DNA from 2 places in the Blautia sp. SF-50 genome. Region 1 is predicted to be linked to the other one. Evidence: predicted binding sites of a transcription regulator. Region 1 holds the regulator's gene; the other holds the start of a gene.
What was found. The regulator Rex, encoded in region 1, represses fermentation and respiration genes when NADH is low (regulators of the CRP and FNR family bind a similar motif). The targets are predictions, from matches to a motif close to ATTGTTAANTANTTAACAAT.

Region 1 (5,659 bases):
GAAGGAACAGACCGTAACGATGGCGTATGCTTTGAACAGCATCTCGGCATGCTGCTTCCATAAAAACATAAGGGGATAAAAAAGAGCTGACCGTCAGGCCAGCTCTTCCCATTTTTCATAAAGCTCTTCCAGTTCTTCAGCGATGGCTGCTTTTTCGCGGCTTAGCTTTGTACATTCCGCTACATTGGTACAGACATCCGGAAGGACCATGGTTTCGTCAATCTCGCTGTCTCTTGTTTCCAGCTCTTCGATACGGGCTTCGACTTTTTTCAGCTCGGCTTCCCGTTTTCGTTTCTTTGCCTGTTCTTCCTTCATCTGCTGCCAGGAAAGCTTGTTCTCGGAAACCGCTTTTTCTTCTGCAGGTGCCTCCGGAGAAGTGCTTCCCGGTGCATAGGTACTGGTCAGCTCCTCCTTCTTTTCCAGATAGTAATCATAATCACCGATGTAATTTACCACTGCCTGGTTTGTCAGCTCCATGATCCTGGTCGCAGTCTGATTGATAAAGTAACGGTCATGGGATACATAAAGGACTGTACCGGTGTAGCTGACCAGTGCTTCCTCCAGGATCTCCTTGGAGGCAATATCCAGATGGTTGGTAGGCTCGTCAAGGATCAGAAAGTTGGCTTCGGAAAGCATCAGCTTTGCAAGGGAAACACGGCCTCTTTCTCCACCGGAAAGTGCGGAGATCTCCTTGAAAACATCATCTCCGGTAAAGAGAAATGCAGCAAGCATATTTCGGATCTCAGTCTCTGTGAGAGTCGGATAAGTATCGGAGATCTCCTGGAAAATTGTTTTGTCCATGTGCAGAACATGATGTTCCTGATCGTAATAACCGATCTGCACCTTGGAACCAAGGGAAAATTTGCCGGCATCTGCCTCAATAAGACCGTTGATGATCTTCAGCATGGTGGTCTTTCCGGTTCCGTTGTTTCCGATCAGTGCCACACGCTCGCCGCGTTTGATATCAAAGGAGATATCGGAGAACAGGGTCTGTCCCGGAAAGGCCTTGGAAAGCGCTTCCACGTGGAGCACATCGTTTCCGCTTAACACCCGTGGTTCCAGCGAGATACGCATCCGGTCCTGGAGCTCAAGAGGCTTTTCGATCCTCTGTACACGGTCCAGCATTTTTTCACGGCTTTCCGCACGCTTGATGGATTTTTCACGGTTAAAGGATTTCAGCTTGGCGATAACGGCTTCCTGATGCTTGATATCCCGCTGCTGATTTAAGTATGCCTTGTACTGTGCGTCACGAAGCTGAGCCTTCTTGAGAGCATAGGCAGAGTAGTTGCCGCTGTATACGCGGGTCTGTCCGGCTTCGATCTCAATGACCTTGGTGACCACCTTATCCAGAAAATAACGGTCATGGGAGACGATAAAAACAGCTCCCGGATAATTCAGAAGATAAGTTTCCAGCCAGGAGATGCTTTCCATATCCAGGTGATTGGTTGGCTCATCCAGAAGCAGGATATCCGGCTTGGAAAGAAGCATCTTGCCCAGCGCCACACGGGTTTTCTGACCGCCGGAAAGAGTTTCGATCTGCTTGTCATAATCTTCCTCCGTGAAGCCGAGACCCTTTAAGACACCGGTCAGCTCACTTTTGTAAGCGTATCCGTTCTCCAGCTCAAACTGATGGGTCAGGCGGGTATAGGTTTCCATCAGACGGTTCAGCTCATCACCGGTCACCGTGTTCATTTCCTGTTCCATATTGCGGATACGGCGTTCCATATCGATGATGTGCTGCTTGGTGGTAAGAAGCTCTTCGTAGATGGTATGATGTCCGTGGATATCCTGGTACTGGGCAAGATAGCCGATATTTTTATCCCGGGCAAGCACCACGGTACCGGAATCAGCAGAAAGCTCCTGCATGATGATACGCAGCAGTGTGGTCTTTCCTGCACCGTTGCAGCCGATCAGAGCAGCCTTTTCACGGTCTTCAATGTGAAAGGATGCATCATTTAAAATTACTTTTTCGCCAAAGGCCTTGCATATATTCTGACATGATAAAATCATAAAAACTGTCCTCCTGTATAAAGAATCACCCCTGTTTATGTCTGAACAGGGAAAAATCCTCCACCTATTATAACGGAAACTGCCGGGATTTCAAAGAAAAAATCAATTATTAGAAAAAATATAAAGAAATTTGTACAGAATAGACAACTTTAATTGACAGGAAAATGTCAATTCGTTATAATTAACCTAGTGTAAGGTAAGGAGGAAAACTATCGTGGAGACAAAACAAATCTCGAAAGCGGTGATTAAGCGTCTGCCACGCTATTACCGCTACTTAGGAGAGCTGATGGAAGATAATGTAGAACGTATTTCTTCCAATGAATTAAGTAAGAAGATGCATACCACAGCTTCTCAGATCCGTCAGGATCTTAATAATTTTGGCGGTTTTGGGCAGCAGGGGTATGGCTATAATGTACACTATCTTTATACAGAGATCGGTAAGATCCTGGGACTGGATACCGTTCATCCGATGATCATCCTGGGTGCCGGTAATCTGGGACAGGCACTTGCCAATTATGTGGATTTTGAGAAGCGCGGGTTCAGGCTGGTTGGTATCTTTGACGTAAATCCTGTGCTTGAGGGCATCGCAGTCCGTGGACTTGAGATCCAAATGCTCAGTGAGCTTCCGTTTTTCCTGAGAGAGAATAACGTGGAGATCGCGATTCTGACACTTCCCAAGAATAAAGCCAAGGAAATGGCGGATATCCTGGTGGAGAACGGGATCAAGGCAATCTGGAATTTTGCACATCTCGATCTTGAGACACCGGATGATGTGATCGTAGAGAACGTTCATCTTTCCGAGAGTCTGATGACACTGTCTTATAATCTCAGTAAATACAGGCAGGAACATGTGGATAAGTAAGAATTGTTAAGCTGCCGGAAACGGCAGCTTTCTCTATGACAGAGGGGAGGCAGAAGACAGAATGAAGAAGCTTGTTACCTGCAAAGAAATGAAGGATCTGGACTCCACAACGATCCGTGAGATCGGAGTTCCCTCCGAGGTTCTGATGGAGCGGGCAGCACTGAAGGTGGTAGAGGAAACAGAAAAGTATCTCCAGAAGGACGAAAGGATCCTGGTAGTCTGCGGAAGCGGAAATAATGGCGGTGACGGTATCGCTGTTGCCAGATTGTTCCATCTGAAGGGGATCCGGGTAGAGTTTTATATGGTCGGAAACAAAGATAAAATGACCAGAGAGACTGCTCTTCAGTATAAGATCGCTTCCGGTTATCGTGTCCCGGAGGTGAATAACCCGCAGTGGAGTGAATATACTACTATAGTAGATGCCGTGTTTGGGGTAGGCCTGACGCGTCCGATCGAGGGGCATTATGCTGATATCATCCATGAGATGAACAGTGCGAGGGCCAAAAAGATCGCAGTTGACATCCCGTCAGGAGTGAACGGAGATACTGGCCTGGAAATGGGAATTGCCTTCAGCGCCGATCTGACTGTCACATTTGCCTACCGGAAAAGAGGTCTTTGCTTTTATCCGGGAAGACTGTATGCAGGAAGGATCGTTACCGCCGATATCGGGATCTATGAGCAAGAAGCTGTGACTGCATCTGCCGCCTGTCTGGAAAATAAAGATCTGAAGCTGTTTCCGGAACGTGATCCCGGCGGAAACAAGGGTACCTTCGGAAAAGTGCTCTTTGTGACCGGAAGTGAGGGAATGTGCGGAGCCGCTTATTTAAGCGCCAGTGCAGCACTTCGTGCCGGTGCGGGAATGGTAAAGATCCAGACTGTGGAAGCCAACAGGATCCCACTGCAGATACTCCTTCCGGAGGCTATGGTCTGCAGCCGCTTTGATCAGGAATCCAATGAACAGCTTCTATCCTGGTGTGATGTGATCGTGATCGGACCGGGACTTGGAACATCAGTGGCCAGCCGTGAGAGAGAACAGTGGTTTCTCACGGCGGCTGCCCGGGAGAAAAAGCCGCTGATCCTGGATGCGGACGGCCTGAACCTTCTGGCTTCACATCCACAGTGGTATCAGTATCTGGGAGAGCATGTAGTCCTGACACCGCATATCGGAGAAATGAGCCGGCTCAGTGGCAGAACGATCCAGGAGATCCAGCATGAGATCGCAGATACTGCACTGAAATGTGCTGCGGAAACAGGCTCTGTGTGCGTACTGAAGGATGCATGTACGGTGATCGCAGATGAGAAAGGCCAGATGTATCTGAATCTTTCCGGTAATTCCGGAATGGCAACTGCAGGAAGCGGAGATGTGCTTTCCGGGATCCTGGCAGCAGTGTTATGTATGTATCTGAAAACGGAGGAACAGCCTCCCATGGTTTTAAAGGCCGCGTTAGGTGTTTATCTTCACGGACTTTGCGGCGATCTTGCAGCCGCTGAAAAAGGAAAGCGCAGTATGCTGGCAGGAGATATCATAGAATATCTGCCCAAGGCATTAGCTATAGGTGAAGAGGAGTCGAAGTTATGAAGAAATACGAGAGAGTAAAAGCAGTGGTATCACTGGATGCCATTGCCCACAATTTTGAGGAAATGCATAAAAATGTCAAAGAAGGGACAAAGATCATCGCTGTGATCAAGGCGGACGGTTATGGTCATGGTGCCAGAGCTATTGCCCGTCTGATCCAGGACTATGACTATATCTGGGGATTTGCAACAGCTACTGCAGAGGAGGCGCTGGAACTTCGGCATGCAGGGATCACCAAGCCTGTCCTGATCCTTGGCCTTGTATTTGAGGAATATTATGAAGAGCTTGCAGCCAATGATATCCGGATCACCATATCGGATCTTAATACAGCAGCAGAATATGCAAAAGCAGGTGCACGTATTGGAAAAAATGTACATATTCATCTGGCTCTGGATACGGGAATGACAAGGATTGGATATGCGGATATTCCGGAAAATGCGATAAAGATCGAAAAAATCTCAAAAATCCCGAATCTGGTGATCGAGGGAATGTTTACCCATTTTGCCAGGGCGGATGAGACCGACCGTTCTCCTGCACTGGTGCAGCTGGACCGTTATCTCCGTTTTGCAGAGCTTCTGGAAAAAAGAGGTGTTCATATTCCGGTACGTCACTGCTCCAACAGTGCAGGTATCATCCGTGTTCCGGAAGCAAATCTCAATGTCGTTCGTGCCGGTATCACCATTTACGGTATTTATCCGTCAGAGGAGGTAGAACGTGATATTGTGAAGCTGACACCTGCAATGGAGCTGAAAAGTCATGTATCCTATGTGAAAAATGTGGAACGTGGAACAGCGGTAAGCTATGGAGGAACGTTTGTTACAGAACGCTTTACCAGAATGGCAACGATCCCCGTAGGTTATGCAGATGGCTATCCGAGACAGCTTTCCAATAAGGGCTGGGTCCTGATCCGGGGCAAAAAAGCTCCGATCCTCGGACGTGTCTGCATGGATCAGTTTATGGTTGATGTCACAGATATCCCGGAGGTGAAGGCCGGGGACGAGGTCACCCTGATGGGAAGAGATGGAGAGGAATTTATCAGTGTGGAGACACTGGGAGATCTTTCCGGAAGATTTTCCTATGAATTTGTCTGCGGGATCAGTAAACGTGTTCCGCGGGTTTATATCAAAGACGGTAAGGAATGCGGAGAAGAGGAGAGCTTTTTCCAGTAGATCCGTAAATACCCGGATCCGGAAAACGCCGGGTCAGACATA
Region 2 (5,659 bases), on a different contig from region 1:
CTTTCTGCTTTCAGATCCTTCTTCATTTCCCGTCTGGAAAAAGCCGCAAAGAGTTCTTCTACAGAAAGAGTATTTCCGTTTTTTACTTCTGCCCTCTCATCCAGATCAAGATAGGAAAAACACGCCAGTATCAGATTGTCAACTTCATTAAAGGGTGACTGCTCAAAGGTAAGATCTCCTCTCCAGTCAAGATAATCCAGAATATTCCCCATAAAATCCTCCGCAAATGATCATATAAGCGTCTTACGCACAGCTACAGGCTTTCTTTCTATTATAATACGTAACGGCTGCATCACAACACAGCCATCTGATGCGTTTCTGCCGTTATCAGATAACCGTTTTCTGAAACGACATACCCTGCCAGATATTTATTGTTATCATACCATAAATCCTGATCATTTGCTCCTTTCATCCATTTTTTTTCTGAGATAAAGGATGTAATGAATGCAGCCGCAGGTAAAAGCCGGAAACAGTATCGACAGGCCTGCTGCTGACATCATATAGATCACTGCCCCTTTTCCGTCATCCGGTGTTCCTGCCACAAAGCAGTAGAACATGGTAGCTGAAAAATACAGTGTGATCACCACTGAAATTAAGATTTTAAAAAACTTCCTCATTGCTTCTCCTTTCTGTAGTGTCGATATAAGGACACTGTTGTGATTCCAATTTTACCTTCATAATAAGATTAATTCAAGGATGAATCGGACAGGATATATATATGATAAAATATGACAGATTTTGGGTCACGATGAAGAAGCGTGGGATCACTCAGTATGATCTTTATGAACATTATCAGATCACCCGTTCACTTCTGGACAGACTTCGAAAAAATAAAAATGTTGAAATTTATACCATAGACAGGCTGTGTTCCATTCTCCACTGCGAGATCGAGGACATTGTGGAACACGTTCCCGAGCCTGACGAAAGGAACGAACATACAGAAAAAGCTTCAGAGAAAAACAATCCTTACTCTGAAGATAAGAAAAACTCTCTCTGACTGTGATCAGATGCAGCTTTTTTGTTAGCTGTGCTATCCGTGTCAGGGAGAGTTTTTCTGATTTTTTTATAAAAAGATATAAAAAAAGGGGCCGAAGCCCCTTTTTAAGTGAATCTTATTTGTAGTTTACGATCTTTCCGAAATCTGGTTTCAGGGAAGCGCCACCTACAAGACCGCCATCGATGTCAGCCTGAGCGAATAAGTCAGGAGCTGTTGCAGCGTTTACAGATCCGCCGTACTGGATACGGATCTCTGCTGCTGTAGCATCATCATAGATCTCAGCGATGCATTTACGGATATCAGCGCAAACTTCCTGAGCCTGCTCTGTTGTAGCTGTCTTACCTGTTCCGATAGCCCAGATCGGCTCGTAAGCGATAACTGCTGTCTTAGCCTGATCAGCTGTAACACCCTGGAATCCAACCTTAACCTGCTGACGGATGAAGTCCATTGTTACGCCCTGCTCTCTCTGAGTAAGTGTCTCACCACAGCACATGATCGGTGTGATGCCATGCTCGAAAGCTTTGAGCATTTTTTTGTTAACGTCCTCGTTTGTCTCACCGAAGTACTCTCTTCTCTCGGAGTGTCCAAGTACAACGTACTTAACGCCTGCATCTACGAGCATAGCCGGAGCGATCTCACCTGTGTAAGCGCCTTTCTCCTCGAAGTACATGTTCTCAGCACCAACCTGGATGTTAGAACCTTTAGCTGCCTCAACAACAGGGATGATGTCGATAGCCGGTACGCAGAATACTACGTCAACTTCATCGTTAACAACAAGCGGTTTTAAAGTCTCAACAAGCTTTACAGCCTCGCTTGGTGTCATGTTCATTTTCCAGTTTCCAGCAATGATTTTCTTTCTTGCCATGGTTTTATCTCCTTTTTTGTGTTCTTGGAACACTTTATTTTTTATCAGTCTTTATCGTTAGCTGCTGCTACACCCGGAAGCTCTTTTCCCTCAAGGAACTCAAGAGAAGCACCGCCGCCTGTGGAGATGTGTGTCATCTTGTCGCCATATCCGAGGATATTTACAGCTGCTGCAGAATCACCGCCACCGATGATCGTTGTTGCATCTGTCTCAGCAAGAGCTTTGGCAACTGCTTCTGTACCATGAGCGAAGTTCGGCATCTCGAAGCATCCCATCGGTCCGTTCCATACAACAGTCTTGGCATCTTTTACAGCGTCTGCAAAAAGCTTCTCAGTCTCCGGTCCGATATCCATTCCTTCCCATCCGTCCGGAATCTCACCACGTTTTACAACCTGGATGTTGCAGTCGTTGGAGAAGTTATCACCGATTCTGTTATCTACAGGAAGAAGAAGCTTCACGCCCTTCTCCTCTGCTTTCTTCATCATGTCAAGAGCATACTGAAGGTAATCATCCTCGCAGAGGGATGTTCCGATATGTCCGCCCATAGCCTTGGAGAATGTATAGGACATACCACCACCGATGATCAGTGTATCTACCTTGTCAAGAAGGTTGTTGATTACAGAGATCTTGCTGGAAACCTTAGCACCGCCAAGAATTGCTACGAATGGTCTCTCCGGATTGTTTACAGCGTTTCCAAGAAAATCGATCTCTTTCTGCATCAGATATCCTACAACTGCTGTTTTTACATATTTGGTAACACCTACGTTAGAGCAGTGAGCTCTGTGAGCAGTTCCGAATGCATCATTTACAAATACATCACAGAGGGAAGCAAGATCTTCGCTGAACTTGTCTTCGTTCTTTGTCTCTTCTGCACGATAACGTGTGTTCTCAAGAAGAACTACATCGCCATCTTTCATCTCTGCTACAGCAGCTTTTGCGTTCGGTCCTACTACCTCAGGATCTGCTGCAAATTTTACTTCCTGGCCAAGAAGCTCAGAAAGACGAACTGCTACAGGTGCAAGAGAAAGCTCCGGTTTCGGCTCTCCCTTCGGTTTTCCAAGGTGGGAGCAAAGGATAACCTTTCCGCCGTCTGCGATCAGTTTCTTGATTGTAGGAAGAGCAGCTACAAGACGGTTCTCATCTGTGATCTTTCCATCCTGAAGCGGAACATTGAAGTCGCATCTTACAAGTACTTTCTGTCCTTTTACATTGATATCGTCAACACTTTTTTTGTTCAGCATCTCTATATCTCCTTAACTTTTATTTCTGCAAAAGCAGATGAATAAGGGCGAGCGGTATTGTTGTCCGCTCTGTTAACAGTCATTCCTCAGACATTTTTTTGTTTGGTCTTTTGGAAAAAAAGGGCCCGGTCCTCTTCAGACCGGACCCTTTCTGAGTCTATTCTTCTACACCCGTTCGCAGAAAATTAAGCGTTCAGAAGTTTTCCGAAGTGCTTGATTGTACGAACCATCTGGCTTGTGTAGGAGTTCTCGTTGTCATACCAGGAAACTACCTGAACCTCTGTTGTGCCATTCTCAAGTGGAAGTACCATTGTCTGAGTAGCATCGAAGAGGGAACCAAATCTCATACCAACGATATCGCTGGATACGATCTCATCCTCGTTGTATCCGAAGGACTCATTGGAAGCTGCTTTCATAGCTGCGTTGATCTGCTCTTTAGTAACGTTTCCTTCAACTACTGCTGTAAGGATTGTTGTAGAACCTGTTGGGGTAGGTACACGCTGTGCAGAACCGATAAGTTTGCCGTTAAGCTCTGGGATAACAAGTCCGATAGCTTTAGCAGCACCTGTGCTGTTCGGAACGATGTTAACTGCAGCTGCACGGGATCTTCTCAGATCGCCTTTTCTCTGCGGTCCGTCAAGTGTCATCTGATCGCCTGTGTAAGCGTGGATTGTGCACATGATACCGGATTTGATCGGTGCAAGATCGTTAAGAGCCTTAGCCATTGGTGCAAGGCAGTTTGTTGTACAGGAAGCTGCGGAGATGATCTTGTCCTCGTTTGTAAGACCCTGATGGTTTACGTTGTAAACGATTGTCTTAAGGTCGTTTCCAGCCGGAGCGGAAATAACTACGTGCTTAGCACCTGCATCGATATGAGCCTGAGCTTTGTCTTTGGATGTGTAGAAACCTGTGCACTCAAGAACTACGTCTACACCGATCTCTCCCCATGGAAGCTCTGCAGCGTTAGCCTTAGCATAGATTTTGATCTCTTTTCCGTCTACTGTGATGGAATCCTCGCCTGCTGTTACTTTATCAGCAAGAGCATATCTTCCCTGTGTAGAATCATATTTTAATAAGTGAGCAAGCATCTTAGGAGATGTAAGATCGTTGATTGCTACGATCTCAAATCCTTCTGCTCCAAACATCTGACGGAATGCAAGACGACCGATACGTCCAAAACCATTAATTGCAACTTTTACTGCCATGATAAATTCCTCCTATGAATTGAATGGTGATTTAAATCGTTCCTTTGTTAAAGAAACATCAACCTGTTTCATATTGTACCTAATTCCAAACAAAAATTCAAGAGCTATTTATAAAAAAGAACATTAAAATAAATATTAAGAAAATTTCTGAAAAATGTGCTATAATTCTCTGATAGAAAGTTCTGTCCTGCTGATTCCCAAAACGGATATCTATATTCCCGCTGGGAGTTTGACTTTCCCGGATTCATAACAGGCAGATACGATCATTGTCACAGAATATAAAGGCTTGAATATGGAGGTACAAAATGGACCAGAAAATTTTATGGGACTGCCATATGCACTCCTCTTTTTCCGCAGATTCCGATACGCCGATGGAAGAAATGATCCAGACTGCCGCAGACCAGGGTCTCACGGGAATCTGTTTTACTGAACATTTTGATCCGGATTATCCCGATACTCCGGAAAATCTTGATTTTTTCCTGAATATCCCTGCATACCGCCAGAAACTTGAGAGTCTTGCGGATGCTTTTAAAGACCAGATCCAGGTTAACTTCGGGATCGAGCTTGGACTTCAGCCTCAGCTTGCAGAATCTTTTTCCGATCTTCTGAAAGAAGTTCCCTTTGATTTCGTTATCGGTTCCTCCCATGTGGTGCACGGATACGATCCTTATTATCCTTCTTATTTTGAGGGCCGTAAGGAATCCGCATGCTACATGGAATATTTTGAATCCATCCTGGAAAATATCGCTGCTTTTGACGAGATGGATGTGTACGGACATATCGACTATGTAGTACGTTATGGTCCAAATCAGAACCGTCAGTATTCTTATGGAAGATATAAGGAGATCCTGGACGAGATCCTGCGGACATTGATCCGCAAAAATGTGGGAATCGAGCTGAACACAGGCGGTTATCACTACGGGCTTGGTGAACCGAATCCATGTGTCAATATTATCCGACGTTACCGTGAGCTTGGCGGTGAGATCATCACCATCGGTGCAGATGCCCATACTCCGGATAAGATCGGCTATGCTTTTGACAAGGCGGCTGATGTTCTCCGTGAATGTGGTTTTTCCTATTATGCTGTATTTAAAAACCGCCGTCCTGTTTTTCATAAGCTGTAGCTCTGTTTCTCTCTCCAGTGAGAGAGTTTACATTTTTATACCGAAAATATCATTTTATCTAAGGAGGAATTCTATATGTCAACAAAAAGACTCCAGAAAAAGAAAGCTGCCATGCAGGCAAAAAAAGAAAAGCAGCTGAAAAAAAATACCTCTGCTGCCGGCACCAGTTCCAGTGTTGCCAAATCTGTTGAAAATGCTAAAGCCGAAGTGAAAAAACTTGAAACCGT

Region 2: a site for Rex is predicted at 4,352-4,371, ahead of gap (type I glyceraldehyde-3-phosphate dehydrogenase). Genes of this name have one in related genera too.

Annotation. Positions count from the first base shown of each region.
Region 1 is NZ_FMUW01000002.1:242,011-247,669, forward strand. Features, by position in the region: gene BLP57_RS02380 (pyridoxamine kinase) at 1-63, shown strand, start outside; gene BLP57_RS02385 (ABC-F family ATP-binding cassette domain-containing protein) at 94-2,010, opposite strand; gene BLP57_RS02390 (redox-sensing transcriptional repressor Rex) at 2,225-2,872, shown strand; gene BLP57_RS02395 (NAD(P)H-hydrate dehydratase) at 2,934-4,451, shown strand; gene alr (alanine racemase) at 4,448-5,617, shown strand.
Region 2 is NZ_FMUW01000004.1:122,823-128,481, reverse strand. Features, by position in the region: gene BLP57_RS04085 (Mbeg1-like protein) at 1-212, opposite strand, end outside; gene BLP57_RS04080 (hypothetical protein) at 396-617, opposite strand; gene BLP57_RS04075 (helix-turn-helix domain-containing protein) at 719-997, shown strand; gene tpiA (triose-phosphate isomerase) at 1,113-1,862, opposite strand; gene BLP57_RS04065 (phosphoglycerate kinase) at 1,907-3,103, opposite strand; gene gap (type I glyceraldehyde-3-phosphate dehydrogenase) at 3,289-4,308, opposite strand; gene BLP57_RS04055 (histidinol-phosphatase HisJ family protein) at 4,614-5,432, shown strand; partial or broken gene BLP57_RS17775 (amylosucrase) at 5,508-5,659, shown strand, end outside.